One region of the Streptomyces chengbuensis genome, then DNA from elsewhere that is predicted to be linked to it. Evidence: riboswitches for the same ligand, from Rfam matches in the RefSeq annotation. Region 1 holds a riboswitch; each other region holds the start of a gene.
The links. A riboswitch is a leader RNA that binds a small molecule or an ion and turns the genes downstream of it on or off. The one in region 1 is predicted to bind cobalamin.
Positions count from the first base shown of each region.

Region 1 (4,096 bases):
GCGCCTCGCGGGCACGGGCCACCACCCCGGGCGAGTACGCGAGATCGCGGACGAGGTCGACCATGCCGCAGGCGTGGATCATCCGCACCGCGACCTGGCTGACGTCGGCCGGCAGCGCGTCGAGCGCCGCCTCGGCACGGATCGTGGCAAAGGACTGGCGGTAGATCTCCGCGCCGTCCTTCTCGTAGTCGAACACGGTCTTGTCGCTCATTTCGTCGTACGGGTTCTGGCTGTGGCGATGGTGTCGGCGAGCGCGGCACGGGACGGTACGGGTACGGGGCTGCCGTGCGCGGTCACCCGGTACGCGCCGTCCCCGGTGGCCACGACGTCCACGTACTCCCCCTGCGGACGGCCGCAGCGCCGCTCGCAGCCCGACCAGTACACGGGCAGTCCGCCCCGGCCGGGTGTGGCGTCGGCCCGCACGTCGGCCAGGGACTTGGCGCAGCCGGGCCGCCCGGTGCACGCGCCGACCCCGTACCAGGGGGAGTCGGTGCCGGTGATGAGGCCCGCCCGCCCCAGCGCTTCGAGGCGCGCCCGCGCCGAGCCGCGGTCGGCGAAGCCGGGAAGCACCACCCCGCGCCACGGCGTCAGCCGAACCTCGTCCGCGGGGGCCGGCAGCAGCCCGCGCAGCTGGGCGACGGTGAGTCGCCCGAGCGGAGCGAGGACGGACACGGCCCAGCCGTCCGGTCCCTCCACGACACCGGGCAGCGGTCCGGTGCCGGGGCCCGCGCACCCGTCCACGGGCCCGCCCGGGACCGGATCCGGGGCGGAGCCTCCCGTTCCGTCGGGAGGGAGCAGTGGTTCCGCCGCCACCCCCGCCCGTGCCAGCCCCGCGCCCACGGCGATGTCCTGCCCCTCCGGCAGCTCCCGTACGCGCCAGGCGCCCGTGCCCGCTCCGGCGGCCGCGGACAGGAAAGCCTCCGCGGCGGCGAGCGCGGCCCGCGCGGCGTCGACGGCACGCACCCGGAAGGCGTGGCGCCCGGTCCGCAGCACCGCCCGCCCGTCCGCCTCTGCGAGCAACGTCACATCCGCACCGAGCCGGGCCACATCGCCCCGGCCGTCGTCCAGGGCGAAGAGGAACCGTCCCGAAAGTCCCGTGGCCCACCCGCTCGCGCACAGCAGCGCGTCCAGCTCCCGGGCCCACAACTGCACGTCGGCGCGGCCGAGTCCGTCCAGTCCGGCCAGCGGTGAGGCGACGACGTTGCGTACCCGCTCATGGGCCTCGGAGGGCAGCAGCCCGGCCTCGCGCAGCAGTTCCGCGAGTTCCGCCCCGCAGCCGTCCGCCAGGCCGCGCAACTCCGCGTTGCCCCGGGAGGTGACGCTCAGGGCCCCGTCGCCCAGACGTCCGGCCGCGGCAGCCAGCGCATGGATCTGACGTGCCGTCAACAAGCCTGCGGGCAGGCGAAGTCGGGCCAGCCGCCCGTCGTCCGCCGCATGCAGCCGCAGCGCGCCCGGGCAGGCGTCGCCTCGGTCCCGTATACGCGGTTCGCCCCGGTCCGGGGGTGTTGTCGGTGTGGGCGGCATGGCGGCGAGCATACCCACGTCCTTCCAGGTGACCGCCCTGCCGGCGGGCCGCAGCCTCTACTATGCAAAACGGCACAGGGTCCCAGGGCCCTAGGGAGGAAGCCCGGTGAGAATCCGGCGCGGTCCCGCCACTGTGAACCGGGCCCCGGCGACGGGATCCGGTGAGTCAGGAACTCCCGCCGACCACGACCACCCGGGGCGCGGAAACCCCGAGGAAGGCCTGCGCACGCGATGACGCACGCGACGATCCTGCTGCTGTCGACCTCCGACACCGACCTGCTCAGCGCCCGTGCCGCCGAGGGCCCGGTCCGGTACCGCTTCGCTAACCCTTCCCGACTCCCGCTCGACCGGCTGCCCGAGCTCCTCGACGGCACCGATCTGGTCGTCGTGCGCCTCCTCGGCGGCATCCGCGCCTGGCAGGAGGGCCTCGACGCACTGCTGGCGCAGGGCCGCCCGGTGGTCGTCCTCACCGGTGAACAGGCCCCGGACGCCCAGCTGATGGAGGCCTCCACCGTTCCCGTCGGCATCGCGGCGGAGGCACACGCCTACCTCGCCCACGGGGGCCCGGACAACCTGGAGCAGCTCGCCCGGTTCCTGTCCGACACCGTCCTGCTCACCGGCCACGGCTTCGCGCCGCCCGCGCCCGCCCCCACCTGGGGCGAGCTGGAGCGCACCCCGCGTCGCGTCAGCGGCCCGCTCGTCGCGGTGCTCTACTACCGGGCCCACCACATGAGCGGCAACACCGCCTTCGTCGGCGCCCTGTGCGACGCGGTCGAGGACGCGGGCGGCCGGGCCCTCCCGCTGTACGTCGCCTCGCTGCGCGCCCCCGAGCCGGAGCTGCTGGAACGGCTCCGCGACGCCGACGCCGTCGTCACCACCGTCCTCGCCGCGGGCGGCACCCGGCCGGCCGAGGCCCAGGCCGGGGGGGACGACGAGGCGTGGGACGCGGGCGCGCTCGCCTCGCTCGACGTGCCCGTGCTGCAGGCACTGTGCCTGACCGGCTCGCGCAGCGCCTGGGAGGAGAACGACGAGGGCCTGTCCCCGCTGGACGCCGCCAGCCAGGTCGCCGTGCCCGAGTTCGACGGCCGGCTGATCACCGTGCCGTTCTCGTTCAAGGAGATCGACGAGGACGGCCTCCCCGCGTACGTCGCCGACCCGGAGCGCGCCGCCCGCGTCGCCGGCATCGCCGTCCGCCACGCCCGGCTGCGGCACATCCCGAACGCCGAGAAGCGCCTCGCGCTCGTCCTCTCCGCGTACCCGACGAAGCACTCCCGCATCGGCAACGCCGTCGGCCTCGACACCCCCGCTTCCGCCGTGGCCCTGCTGCGCCGCCTCCTCGACGAGGGCTACGACTTCGGCACCGAGGAGATCCCCGGCCTGACGTCCGGGGACGGCGACGAACTCATCCGCGCGCTCATCGAGGCCGGCGGCCACGACCAGGACTGGCTCACCGAGGAGCAGTTGGCGCGCAACCCGGTCCGCGTCCCGGCGGCCGACTACCGGCGCTGGTACGCGACCCTGCCCGCGGAACTGCGCGAGGCGGTCGAGGCGCACTGGGGCCCGGCGCCGGGCGAGATGTTCCTGGACCGCTCCCGCAACCCGGAGGGCGACATCGTCCTGGCCGCCCTGCGCCGGGGCAACCTGCTGATCGTCATCCAGCCGCCGCGCGGCTTCGGCGAGAACCCGATCGCGATCTACCACGACCCCGACCTGCCGCCGTCGCACCACTACCTCGCCGCCTACCGCTGGATCGGCGCCCGGCAGGACGACGGGGGATTCGGCGCGGACGCGATGATCCACCTCGGCAAGCACGGCAACCTGGAGTGGCTGCCCGGCAAGAACGCCGGACTGTCCGCGGCCTGCGCGCCCGACGCCGCGCTCGGTGACCTGCCGCTGATCTACCCGTTCCTGGTCAACGACCCGGGCGAGGGCACCCAGGCGAAGCGCCGCGTCCACGCCACCCTCATCGACCATCTCGTCCCGCCGATGGCGCGCGCCGACTCGTACGGCGACATCGCGCGCCTGGAGCAACTGCTCGACGAGTACGCGCAGATCTCCTCCATGGACCCGGCCAAGCTGCCGGCGATCCGCGCCCAGATCTGGACCCTGATCCAGGCGGCGAAGCTCGACCACGACCTCGGTCTGGAGGACCGCCCCGACGACGACGGCTTCGACGACTTCCTGCTGCACGTCGACGGCTGGCTCTGCGAGGTCAAGGACGCCCAGATCCGCGACGGACTGCACGTCCTCGGCGGCGCGCCCACCGGCCCGGAGCGGGTCAACCTCGTCCTGTCGATCCTGCGCGCCCGGCAGATCTGGGGCGGCACGACCGCGCTGCCCGGACTGCGCGAGGCGCTCGGCCTCGACGAGGCCGCCGCGACCCGGACCACCGCCGACGAGGCCGAGGCCCGCGCCCGCGCCCTGGTCGAGGCGATGGAGGACGCCGGCTGGGCCCCGGCCGCGGTCACCACCGTGGCCGAGGGCCACGGCAAGGCGGTCGCCGACATCCTCGGCTTCGCCGCCCGGGAGGTCGTCCCGCGGCTCGCCGCCACCACCGACGAACTCGACCACG
Region 1 covers NZ_CP129137.1:4,131,531-4,135,626, forward strand. The annotation lists gene QRN89_RS18300 (precorrin-8X methylmutase) at 1-211, opposite strand, end outside; gene QRN89_RS18305 (ferredoxin-like domain-containing protein) at 208-1,536, opposite strand; cobalamin riboswitch at 1,587-1,713, shown strand; gene cobN (cobaltochelatase subunit CobN) at 1,756-4,096, shown strand, end outside.

Region 2 (4,096 bases), 2.5 Mb from region 1:
CCCGTTCGATGTCGAGGGCGCCGACGAGCCGGTCCTCCGAGGCGCCGACGGGCAGTTCGACCATCCTGGCCGGGCGTGCCGTGCCGGGCGCGGCCTCGTGCGGCCCGTCCGGGCAGCCCGGGTCCGGAGCCCCGGGCGCGCAGGAGAACCGGCAGCCCGCGACCACGTCGACGTCCGGCATCAGCGCCGCGAGGGCGCGCACGGCCGTCGACTTGGCGGTGCCCTTCTCCCCGCGTACGAGCACTCCGCCGACGGCCGGGCTGACCGCGTTCAGCAGCAGGGCCAGCCGCAGGTCGTCCATGCCGACGACCGCCGTGAACGGGTAGTGGGGTGCGTTGCTCACTGTGCGGCTCCAGGGGTTCCGGCGGCGGGCGCACCGGGGAAGTCGGGGGCGCCCGGCGGGATGAACGGCAGGCCCGAGGGCGCGCCGCCCTCGATGAGTCGGAGGAGGGCGTCCGTGTCCGCGTGCTCCTCGATCAGGTCGCCGAGGCGGTCGAGCTGGGCCTCGCGCAGTGCGGCGAAGGAGGTGTCCGGGGCGGGGACGAAGCGGCGGCCCGACGCCGCGGCGACGGACCGCAGGAACGCCCGGCGGAATCCGTCGCTCTCCAGCGACCCGTGCCAGTGGGTGCCCCACACCTCACCGACCCGGCAGCCGTCGAGGAACGGCTCGCCGCCGAGCACCTCGGCGACGCCGTGGTGGATCTCGTAGCCCTCGACCGGCTGCCCCAGCGCCGCACCGGACGGGCGGGCGAGCGTCTTCTCCGCGGCGAACCGCACCCGCACCGGCAGCAGTCCGAGGCCCGGCACGGCTCCGGCACGCGACTCGACCTCGTCGTCGATGTGCTCGCCGAGCACCTGGAAGCCGCCGCAGATGCCGAGCACGGGCCGGCCCTCCGCGGCGCGCCGGGCGAGCGCGCCGGCGAGACCGCGCTCGCGCAGCCACTCCAGGGCGCGCACGGTGCCGCGGGTACCGGGCACGATCACCAGGTCGGCGTCGGCCAGTTCCTCGGGCCGGTCGACGAAGCGCACGATCACGCCCGGCTCGGCCGCCAGCGCGTCCACGTCGGTGAAGTTGGACATCAGCGGCACGGCGCACACGGCCACGCGGAGCACGTCCTCGCCGACCGGCGGCGCCACCACCGACTCGCGCACCGTGCCGCGCAGCGACACCCGCAGTCCGTCCTCCTCGTCGATGCCGAGCCCGTGCGCGTACGGCAGTACGCCGAACGTCCGCCGCCCGGTGAGCCCGTGCAGCATCTCCAGCCCCGGCTCCAGCAGCGTGACGTCGCCGCGGAACTTGTTGACGAGGTAGCCCGCGATCAGCTCCTGGTCCTCCGGGGCCAGCAGCGCGGTCGTTCCGAAGAACTGGGCGAAGACCCCGCCGCGGTCGATGTCCCCCACCACCAGCACGGGGAGGCGCGCCGCGCGGGCGACGCCCATGTTCACGATGTCCGTGCGCCGCAGATTGATCTCCGCAGGGCTGCCGGCGCCCTCGCAGATCACCGCGTCGTACGTGCCGCGGAGCTCCTCCAGGCAGGCCATCACCGGCTCGAACAGGGTCTTCTGGCGCCCTCCGTGGTAGCCGCGCGCGCTGAGTTCACCGACCGGCCTGCCCATCAGCACGACCTGGCTGGAGCGGTCGCCGCCGGGCTTCAGCAGGACGGGGTTCATCAGCGCCGTGGGCTCGACCCGGGCGGCCTGGGCCTGCATGGCCTGTGCCCGGCCGATCTCGGCGCCCTCACGGGTCACGAAGGAGTTGAGGGACATGTTCTGCCCCTTGAAGGGCGCGACCTTCACGCCCTGTCGCACCAGCCAGCGGCAGATCCCCGCCGTGACGACGCTCTTGCCGGCGTCCGAGGTGGTGCCGGCGACCAGCAGTCCGCCCCCGCTCATGCCCGCCTCCGCTTCAGGGCTCCGGCCGCGAGGCGGCCGCCCGCGCACACCGCGAGCGCCAGCACCCCCACGCGTCGCGAGAGCCGTACGGCCCGTTCGATGTCCGCGACCTCGACGGCCCGTCCGCCGTCGCCGTTGAGCACGGGCCGGTGCTCGACGCGTCCGCCGTACGCGAGCGTTCCGCCGAGGCGTACGCCGAGGGCTCCGGCGAACGCGGCCTCCACGGGACCGGCGTTGGGGCTCGGATGCTTCGCGGCGTCCCGGCGCCAGGCGCGGGCCGCGCCGCGCGGGTCACCGCCCGCGGCGGTCGCGAGGGCCGCGGTGAGCCGGGCCCCGGGCCAGCCCGCGAGATCGTCGAGCCGGGCCGAGGCCCAGCCGTACCGCCGGTAGCGGGGGGACTTGTGACCCACCATCGCGTCCAGGGTGTTGACGGCGCGGAACCCGACGAGACCGGGCACGCCGCCGATCGCACCCCAGACCAGCGCGCCCACGACGGCGTCAGAGGTGTTCTCGGCGACGGACTCGACGACGGCTCGGGCGATACCGGGGCCGTCGAGCGCCTGCGGGTCGCGCCCGCACAGATGCGGCAGCCGCTCCCTGGCGACCTCGATGTCCCCGGCCGCCAGCGCTCCGCCGATCGCCCGTGCCTCCCGGCCGAGCGAGGTGCCGCCGACGACGGCCCAGGTGGCGGCCGCGGTCAGGGCGACGGCGGCGGCGCGTGACCGGCGTGCGCGGTCTGCGGCCAGCGCGCCCGCGGCGACCGCGCCGCCGGCGCACACCGCGGTGTGCAGGGCGCCCCAGCCTCGGTGGTCGCGCCAGAGTCTCCGTTCGACCGCCGCGGCTGCCCGGCCGAAGACGGCGACCGGGTGCCCGCGGCGTGGATCGCCGAGGAGCAGGTCGCCGGCCAGTCCGGCCGCGGCGCCGTACGCGAACGTGATGTCCGGGCGCAGCACGCCCGGCCCCCCCGGTTCGGCAGGCATGTTCGTCCTCACTCAGGGTCCGCGCCCTGGCTCGACGTGACCGGCGGGAGAGAGTTCCTGGCTCCGGGACGCTCCGTGAGGGGAGCGCGTCCGTGACAGTGGCGGGACCGCGCCGGATTCGCACCGGCTTCCTCTTCTGCCGCCGTAAATGGCTCCGGAAGTCCACCACGGGCCCCGAACGCCCGTCAACTCGCCCTTGACCTGCGACGGGACAGTGTGCGGAGGCCCACACGGTGCGGGCACGGGGCGCGCACACGACAGGGGCCGGACTCACCCGGAGGTGTGCCCGGCCCCTGTACGAGGACGTGCCGTGCGGCCGTCAGACCACGATCAGATAGATCCCGAAGGCCACCGCCGCGGCGCAGAGCGCGAAGCAGGCGTACGCACCCGTGCGGGCGAGGCCGGCGGAGCCTCCCTGCGCGGCCGCGGCCTCCTGCTTGGAGAGGCCCGCGACGCCGAGGGTGAAGAGGCCCACCAGGGCGACGGTCACGACGAGGCTCACGCCGAAGACGGAGCCCAGAGCTGCCCAGTCGATCTTCATGCTGTTCTTTCCTTACACCGTGGCGGCGGGCGCCGGAGCGGACTCGGGGGCCGGGGCCGGGACGGTGGCCTTCAGCTCCTCGGGCTCGGCCACCGCGACACCGGCCGGGGGAGGGGTGACCGCCGCGATGGCGGTGGTGACGACGCCCGCGGGCTCGATCTCGTCGTCCGTGACGTTGGTGTGGTCCACCGGCTTGCGGCGCGAGATCACCCAGATGGCTCCGGAGCCCGCGACGAGCAGCACGGCAACGGCGGCGATGCCCCAGGTGCCCTGCTTGGTCAGGAACTCCGCGGCCGCGGCGACCAGGCCCGCGGCGGGCAGGGTCAGGCCCCAGGCGACGAACATCCGGGTCGCGGTGGACCAGCGGACCACTCCGCCCTTGCGGCCGAGACCCGCGCCCATCACGGCACCCGAGCAGGACTGGGTGGTGGAGAGCGAGAAGCCGAGGTTCGAGGAGGCCAGGATGACCGTCGCGGCGCTGGTCTGGGCGGCGAAGCCCTGCTGCGGCTGGAGGTCGGTCAGGCCCTTGCCCATGGTGCGGATGATGCGCCAGCCGCCGAGGTAGGTGCCGAGCGCGATCGCGACACCGGCGGAGACGATGACCCACATCGGGGGGTTCGCACCGGGGGCGAGGACGCCGCCGGTGACCAGGGCCAGGGTGATGACACCCATGGTCTTCTGC
Region 2 covers NZ_CP129137.1:1,673,482-1,677,577, reverse strand. The annotation lists gene QRN89_RS07550 (putative cobaltochelatase) at 1-301, opposite strand, end outside; gene QRN89_RS07545 (cobyric acid synthase) at 340-1,893, opposite strand; gene QRN89_RS07540 (cobalamin biosynthesis protein) at 1,890-2,873, opposite strand; cobalamin riboswitch at 2,905-3,055, opposite strand; gene QRN89_RS07535 (hypothetical protein) at 3,193-3,414, opposite strand; gene QRN89_RS07530 (inorganic phosphate transporter) at 3,427-4,096, opposite strand, start outside.
Region 2: another riboswitch for cobalamin. It lies ahead of QRN89_RS07540 (cobalamin biosynthesis protein); the one in region 1 lies ahead of cobN (cobaltochelatase subunit CobN).

Region 3 (4,096 bases), 1.8 Mb from region 1:
GCCGCGACCGAACCGGTGAAGGAGACCTTGTCGACGCCGGGGTGCCCGACGAGGTACTCGCTGACCTCGCGGTCGGCGGGGAGGATCGACAGCACGCCCTCGGGCAGACCCGCCTCACGCACGATGTCGGCCAGGATGTAGGCGTCGAGCGGGGATTCGGGCGAGGGCTTCAGGACCACGGCGCAGCCGGCGAGCAGGGCGGGCGCGAGCTTGGCCGCGGCGACGAACTGCGGGACGTTCCACGGGGCGACGGCCGCGACCACGCCGACCGGTTCGCGCCGGACGAGGAGCGGGCCGAGGACCCCGCCGCGCCGCTCCTCGTAGGTGAAGTCGCGGGCGACGGTGATGGCCGCGTCCCAGACCATCATGGCGCCGAGCGCCTGGGCCAGGACGCTCCAGGAGTAGGGCGACCCGTTCTGCGAGCTGATCGAGCGGGCGATCTCCTCGTGCCGTACGGCGATCGCGTCCTTGATCCTGCCGACGACCTCGATGCGCTCCTCGAGCGGCGTCCTCGGCCAGGGACCGCGGTCGAAGGCGGCCCGTGCGGCTGCCACGGCACGGTCCACGTCGGCCTGCGAGGCGTGCGGGACGCGCCCGATGACCTGCTCGGTGTGCGGCGAGACGACCTCGATGGTGTCCGTGCCGAGGGGATCGACCAGCTCCCCGCCGATGAAGAGTTTTCCGTGCTCGACCAGTTCGGTCATGACGACTGCCTCCCGCGACCCCGGCTCTCCGAGCCCTCCAACTTTCCTGACGGTGTTTCAGAAATGCCAACCGAATGAACAGATACCAGTTCCCGCCGGAGGAGTCCACGGCCGGAACCCGCCCCCGGGAAGGAGGCGCGCGGACACGGATCCGATCCCGGAGGCGACCTCGGACGCGGACCGACACCACCGGCCGCGACCCCGCACACCGCCGAACCCTTTGCAATAAGGTCGACTTGGGCGACCATTGGAACGGGTTCTCGTTCCTGGGCCCGGCCGCGAGGATGGGGAGCCGATGACGCGGGTGACGGAGCACGGCGGCGGTGTGTGGTCCCTCAAGGTCCCCATCCCGGACAACCCCCTGGGCCACACCCTGGTCCACGTCCTCGACACCGGCCGCGGGCCCGTCCTCGTCGACACCGGATGGGACGACCCCGCGTCCTGGACGGAGCTCTCGGACGGCCTCGCCGAGCTCGGCCTCGCGCCGGCCGACGTCCACGGCGTACTCGTCACCCACCACCACCCCGACCACCACGGGCTGTCCGGCAGGGTCCGCGAGGCGTCCGGCGCGTGGATCGCGATGCACGCGGCGGACATCGCCGTCGTCCGCCGCACGCGGGAGGCCCGGCCCGGGGCCTGGCTCGACTACCTGGCCGGGAAGCTCGCCGCCGTCGGCGCACCGGAGGAGCACCTCGCCCCGCTGCTCGCGGCCCGCGAGAGCGGCCGGGCGCGGACCCTTCCCGGGCTGCGGGCGGCCCTCCCCGACCGCGAGATCGCACCCGGCGAGCTGCTGGACCTCGCCGGGCGGCGACTGCGGGCCGTCTGGACTCCCGGCCACACGCCCGGCCATGTGTGCCTGCACCTGGAGGAGGACCATCCGGCGAACCTCCCCGGCCGGGGCCGCCTGTTCTCCGGCGACCATCTGCTCCCCGGCATCAGCCCCCACATCGGCCTGTACGAGGATCCCGACGACTCCACGGTCACCGACCCCCTCGGCGACTACCTGGACTCCCTGGAACGCGTGGGCCGTCTCGGCGCCGCCGAGGTGCTCCCGGCGCACCAGCACCCCTTCACCGACGCCACGGCCCGGGTCCGGGAGCTCCTCGCCCACCACGAGGAGCGGCTGACCGGGCTGCTGTCCCTCCTCGCCGCACCGCTCACCCCCTGGCGGCTGGCCGAGCGCATGGAGTGGAACCGGCCGTGGGACGAGATCCCCTACGGCTCCCGCACCATCGCCGTCTCGGAGGCCGAGGCCCATCTGCGGCGCCTGGTGAAGCTGGGCCGCGTGGAGGCGGTGCCGGGCAGCGACCCGGTGGCGTACGTCGCGGTGGGCTGAGCCGGCGGGGTGCGGGCGACGGCGGGCCCGGACCGCACCGGGGCCCAGGTGAACCGGACTCTCACGCCGGGGATGACGGACCCGCCGGGATCCGCACGGACCGGACCCGTCGCGGAAGCCGCCGGGCTGAACCGAGCCACGCCCGAGCCGGAGCGCCACCCCGGTACCGCCGGGTCCCGCCAAGATCCACCGCGAGGCACGGTGGGCACGGCCGCCGGGGCTCATGCCGCACCCGGCCGCCCGTCCCGAGGGACGGGGATTACGGGCCGGTAGAGTGTGCGAGTCGTCATCACACCCGTACGGGGGGAAGCCGGTGCGAATCCGGCGCTGACCCGCAGCCGTGAGCCGCCGTCGCAGGCGGTGAGTCGGAATGCCCCGTACCGGCCGTGACCGGCTCGTGCCATCGGGACCGGCCCGCTGGCAGGCACCGTCGAGGAATACGGGGCCGGAGCCTGGTACCTCAGCGTGCCTGTGCCCGGCTCCCCGCAGGAGAGGCCCAGCCCGCCATGTCCGTTCGCCGCAGCGCAGCAGCGCTCGCCGCCGCTTCCGCCGTGCTCTGCGCGGCCGCTGCCCCCGCGGCGACGGCCGCCCCCACGCCCTCCCCCTCGGCCGCGCTCCCGGCCGGGCTGTACGGCACGAAGGACCCGACCTACGACGGTGTGTGGCGGCAGTCGCTGGCGCTGCTCGCCCAGGACGTCGTCAAGACCGTGCCCGCCGAGCAGGCCGTCGACTGGCTCACCGGGCAGCAGTGCGACAACGGCGGCTTCGCCTCCTACCGTGCCGACGCGTCCCGGCCGTGCGACGCGAAGACGATGCTGGACACCAACGCCACCGCCGCCGCGGTGCAGGCCCTGCGTGCCCTCGGCGGCCACGGGGACGCCGTGGACAAGGGCCTCGAGTGGCTGAAGTCGGTGCAGAACGAGGACGGCGGCTGGAGCTACAACCCCGGCATGCCCTCCGACGCGAACTCCACGTCCGTCGTGATCGGCGCCTTCGCCGCGGCGAAGGCGCGGCCCGGCGAGGTGAAGTCGAAGAGCGGCAGGAGCCCGTTCGACGCGCTGGTCACGTTCGCCGTGCCGTGCGCGGACAAGACCGGCGGCGGCGCGTTCGCCTACCAGCCCGACAAGACCGGCAAGCTGCTCGCCAACGGCGACGCCACCGCGGCCGCCGTGCTCGCCGGGCTGGGCCGCGGACTGGTCGTCTCCGGCCCGGAGCCGGACGGTTCCCCCGCCGCCTGCGACTCCCCGGCGAAGGCCACCCCCGAGCAGTCGGCCCGCAACGGCGCCGCGTACCTGGCCAGGACGCTGGCGAAGACCGGCCACCTGGACTCGCCGCCGATGCCCGGCGCCACCGACCCGGCGCCGCTGCCCGACTTCGGCAACACCGCGGACGCGGTCCTCGCGCTCTCCGCCGCCGGGCACGGCGACAAGGCGGACAAGTCGGTCCAGTGGCTGGAGAAGAACTCCGCCGCCTGGGCGAAGGACGGCGGCCCGGCCGCGTACGCGCAGCTGATCCTCGCCGCGCACGCCCACGGCGACGACCCGCGGGACTTCGGCGGCGCCGACCTCGTCCGGCAGCTGAACGCGACCGGTCCCGCGCCGGTCTCCACCACCGCGCCGCCCGCCCCGAGGGCGCAGGGCGAGGCCGGCGAGGAGCACAAGGGCGGCGACAGCGCCGGCATCTGGTGGATCGTCGGGGCCGGTCTCGCCGCCGGAGCCGGCATCGGCATCCTGATCAGCGGCCGCAGGAAGAACAAGCAGCAGTGATACGCAGGCGGCTGACCGCGCTCCTCCTCGTGCTCGGCGCCGTGCTGACGGTGCCGGGCACGGCGGGACAGGCCCACGCGGCCGGTTACCGGTACTGGTCGTTCTGGCAGTCCGGCGGCGCGGCCTGGGCCTACGCCACCCAGGGGCCGGCGACGGCGAGGCCCGCCGACGGCACGGTGGACGGATACCGCTTCTCCGTCAGTTCCGACTCGCAGGACTCGGCGAAGCCGCGTACCGCTCCCTCCTTCTCGGAGCTGTGCGCGGACACGCCCGCGAAGCCCGGCACCAAG
Region 3 covers NZ_CP129137.1:2,314,584-2,318,679, forward strand. The annotation lists gene QRN89_RS10310 (aldehyde dehydrogenase) at 1-704, opposite strand, end outside; gene QRN89_RS10315 (Strvi_7410 family MBL fold metallo-hydrolase) at 1,000-2,040, shown strand; cobalamin riboswitch at 2,297-2,433, shown strand; gene QRN89_RS10320 (SCO2321 family membrane protein) at 2,547-3,806, shown strand; gene QRN89_RS10325 (SCO2322 family protein) at 3,803-4,096, shown strand, end outside.
Region 3: another riboswitch for cobalamin. It lies ahead of QRN89_RS10320 (SCO2321 family membrane protein); the one in region 1 lies ahead of cobN (cobaltochelatase subunit CobN).

Region 4 (4,096 bases), 1.1 Mb from region 1:
GAGATCTTCTCCGCGGTCATCGGCGGCGCCGGGCTGAAGGCGTTCTGGTACCACTTCGCGATCATGTTCGAGGCGCTCTTCATCCTCACCACGGTCGACGCGGGCACCCGGGTCGGGCGCTTCATGCTCCAGGACATGCTGGGCAACGTCTACAAGCCGATGCGGCAGGTCAGTTGGAAGCCCGGCGTCTGGTTCGCGAGCGCGGTCGTCGTCGGCGGCTGGGGCTACTTCCTCTGGGTCGGCGTGCACGACCCGCTCGGCGGCATCAACCAGCTCTTCCCGCTCTTCGGCATCGCCAACCAGCTGCTCGCGGCCGTCGCCCTCGCCGTCTGCACCACGCTGCTGGTGAAGTCCGGACGCCTCAAGTGGGCCTGGGTGACGGCCGTCCCGCTCGCCTGGGACGCCACCGTCACCCTCACCGCCAGCTGGCAGAAGATCTTCTCCAGCGACCCGAAGGTGGGCTTCTTCGCCCAGCGCGACAAGTACCAGGCGGGCATCGAGTCCGGCGAGGTGCTTGCTCCGGCGAAGTCGATGGACGACATGCACACCATCGTCACCAACTCGACCGTCGACGGCGTGCTCTGCGCGCTGTTCGCCCTCCTCATCGTCGTGGTCCTGGCCGACGCCGCCAGGGTGTGCTTCACGGCGATCAGCAAGCCGGACACCGTCCGGCTCGCCGAGGTTCCGTACGTCGAGTCGAAGCTGGTCGCACCGGCCGGGCTGTTCGCCACCAAGGCGGAGAAGGCGGAGCTCGCCGCCGTCGGCGCCGGCGCACCGGACCACGCGTCGGCCGGCACCTCGGACCACGAGGCCGCCGGAAGCGGCAAGGGCTGAGTACGGTGACGGTCATGACGGCGGTGAGCGGAGTGCGGCGCGCGGTGGACTGGGTCCGCTGGTACGTGCGCGAGGTCTCGGGCGAGACGGTGTACGACCGTTATGTGGCCCACGCCCGTTCGCACGACCCCGACGCGAAGGTGATGACCCGCCGCGAGTTCGAGCGCTGCCGCATGGACGAGCGGGAGGCGGACCCCCGCAAGGGATTCCGCTGCTGCTGACCGCGCACAGCGACGGACGCCCACGGGCCTCCGCGCTTCCCTCCGGGGAGGACGCGGGGGCCCGTCGCCGTGTCCGTGCGGCACCCGGCCGTTGCCGGCACGGCGGTCGCGGCGGACCACGAGGGCCATGACGGAACCCGGGGAGAATGCGGGAACACGAGGGGCGGTTCGTCGGCGGGGTGCCGCCCCCGGCGGGTGGCGGAAACACCCGGAGGTGGCCGGAAACCCTTGCCCCGCCCGCCGCCCCGGCCGGCCGACGCCCGGAAGCTCCGAGCGGGTCACGACACAACATGTGGGGGGTTCCGCAACTCACCGCCCCCACATGTATGCTCATGCTCGCTGTCGCCGCAGGGGAATCCGGTGCGAATCCGGAACTGTCCCGCAACGGTGTAAGGGTGTGCGCGGGTCCGCTCCAGGGCCTCGTACGTCCGTGAGTCCGAGGACCTGCCGACGGTGCGCCCGGACCGTCCGGCCCGGGTGCCCAGACGTCCGGGCCTCGCGGAAAAGGCCGGTGGACGCGGTCCGCCCTGCCCGGGTGTGCGTCCGTGCCCCCTGCCCCGCCGGCCCCAGCCGAGCGAGGGAGAGCACCCCGTGACCATCGCGCCGCCCGATCCTGCTGCAGCACAGCTCGCCGACGGACCAGGCACCGCGCTCCTGCGGACCCTGACCGAGCTCACCGCCGACCTGCCCGACGCCGACCCCGGCCGGGTCGCCGCCGCCGCCCTCCGCGGCCGGCACGCGGGCTCGGACGAGGCCGAACTGCGCGAACTGGCGACCGAGGCGGCCGCCGGTCTGATCTCCGAGGACCCGGCGTACTCCCGGCTCGCGGCCCGGCTGCTCACCCTCACCATCGCGGAGGAGGCGGCCGGGCAGGGAGCGACCGCGTTCTCCGCCTCCATCGCCGTCGGCAGCCGCGAGGGACTGATCGCGGACCGCACGGCCGCCTTCGTCCACGCCCACACCCAGCGCCTCGACTCGCTGGTCGACCCGGCCGCCGACGACCGCTTCGGCTACTTCGGACTGCGCACCCTCTACAGCCGCTACCTGCTCCGGCACCCGATCACCCGCAAGGTCGTCGAGACGCCGCAGTACTTCATGCTGCGCGTCGCCTGCGGTCTCGCCGAGGACGAGTCCCTGCGGGCGCTGGACGAAGTGGCCTCCCTGTACGGGCTGATGAGCCGCCTCGACTATCTGCCGTCGTCCCCGACGCTCTTCAACTCCGGCACGCGGCACCCCCAGATGTCGTCCTGCTACCTGCTGGACTCGCCCCTGGACGAGCTGGACTCCATCTACGAGCGCTACCACCAGGTGGCACGTCTCTCGAAGCACGCGGGCGGCATCGGCCTGTCGTACTCCCGCATCCGCTCCCGAGGTTCGCTCATCCGGGGCACCAACGGCCACTCCAACGGCATCGTGCCGTTCCTGCGCACGCTGGACTCGTCGGTGGCGGCCGTCAACCAGGGCGGCCGGCGCAAGGGCGCGGCCTGCGTCTACCTGGAGACCTGGCACGCGGACATCGAGGAGTTCCTGGAACTGCGCGACAACACGGGCGAGGAGGCGCGTCGCACGCACAACCTCAACCTGGCGCACTGGATCCCCGACGAGTTCATGCGCCGGGTGAACGCCGACGCCGACTGGTCGCTGTTCTCCCCCGCCGACGTGCCCGACCTCGTGGACCTGTGGGGCGAGGACTTCGACATCGCCTACCGCCGGGCGGAGGAGGCCGGGCTCGCCCGCCGCACCATCCCCGCCCGTGAGCTCTACGGGCGCATGATGCGCACCCTCGCCCAGACCGGAAACGGCTGGATGACCTTCAAGGACGCGTCCAACCGCACGGCCAACCAGACGGCGGAGCCCGGCGCCGTGGTCCACTCCTCCAACCTCTGCACCGAGATCATCGAGGTCACCGACGACGGCGAGACCGCCGTCTGCAACCTCGGCTCGGTCAACCTCGGCGCGTTCGTCGTGCGGGACGCCGCCGACGGCGAGGACGTGATCGACTGGGAGCGGCTGGACGACACCGTCCGTACCGCCGTGACCTTCCTCGACCGGGTCGTCGACATCAACTTCTACCCGACCGAGCAGGCCGGCCGCTCCAACGCCAAGTGGCGCCCGGTGGGCCTCGGCGCCATGGGCCTCCAGGACGTGTTCTTCAGCCTGCGCCTGCCCTTCGACTCCGCCGAGGCGCAGTCCCTGTCGACGCGGATCGCCGAGCGGATCATGCTGGCCGCCTACGAGGCGTCCTGCGACCTCGCCGAGCGCAACGGGCCCCTCCCTGCCTGGGAGCGGACGCGTACGGCCCGCGGCGTGCTGCACCCTGACCACTACGACACGGAGCTCGCCTGGCCCGAGCGCTGGGCCGCACTGCGCGAACGCGTCGCCACCACCGGCATGCGCAACTCGCTGCTGCTCGCCATCGCGCCGACCGCCACGATCGCCTCGATCGCCGGTGTGTACGAGTGCATCGAGCCGCAGGTCTCCAACCTCTTCAAGCGCGAGACGCTGTCGGGCGAGTTCCTCCAGGTGAACTCCTACCTGGTGGACGAACTGAAGAAGCTGGGGGTGTGGGACGCGCAGACCCGTGAGGCGCTGCGCGACTCCGGAGGGTCGGTGCAGGGCCTGAACTGGATCCCGGCGGAGGTCCGGCAGCTGTACCGCACCGCGTGGGAGATCCCCCAGCGCGGCCTGATCGACATGGCGGCGGCCCGCACCCCGTTCCTCGACCAGTCGCAGTCGCTGAACCTGTTCATGGAGACGCCGACCATCGGCAAGCTCTCCTCGATGTACGCGTACGCCTGGAAGCAGGGCCTGAAGACCACGTACTACCTGCGCTCGCGCCCCGCCACCAGGATCGCCCGGGCCGCCTCGGGCGCGGCGCCGGCCGCCACCATCCCCGTCCAGCAGGCCGCCGACCCCGACGCCGTGGCCTGCTCGCTGGAGAACCCGGAGTCCTGCGAGGCCTGCCAGTAACTCCGCCCCCCGCTCCCCGCACACCACCTCTGGAGGACGGCGCCCCGCGCCGACTGCTATGAACGACAAGA
Region 4 covers NZ_CP129137.1:5,184,079-5,188,174, reverse strand. The annotation lists gene QRN89_RS23065 (carbon starvation CstA family protein) at 1-834, shown strand, start outside; gene QRN89_RS23060 (YbdD/YjiX family protein) at 849-1,055, shown strand; cobalamin riboswitch at 1,382-1,521, shown strand; gene QRN89_RS23055 (ribonucleoside-diphosphate reductase subunit alpha) at 1,647-4,025, shown strand; gene QRN89_RS23050 (ribonucleotide-diphosphate reductase subunit beta) at 4,084-4,096, shown strand, end outside.
Region 4: another riboswitch for cobalamin. It lies ahead of QRN89_RS23055 (ribonucleoside-diphosphate reductase subunit alpha); the one in region 1 lies ahead of cobN (cobaltochelatase subunit CobN).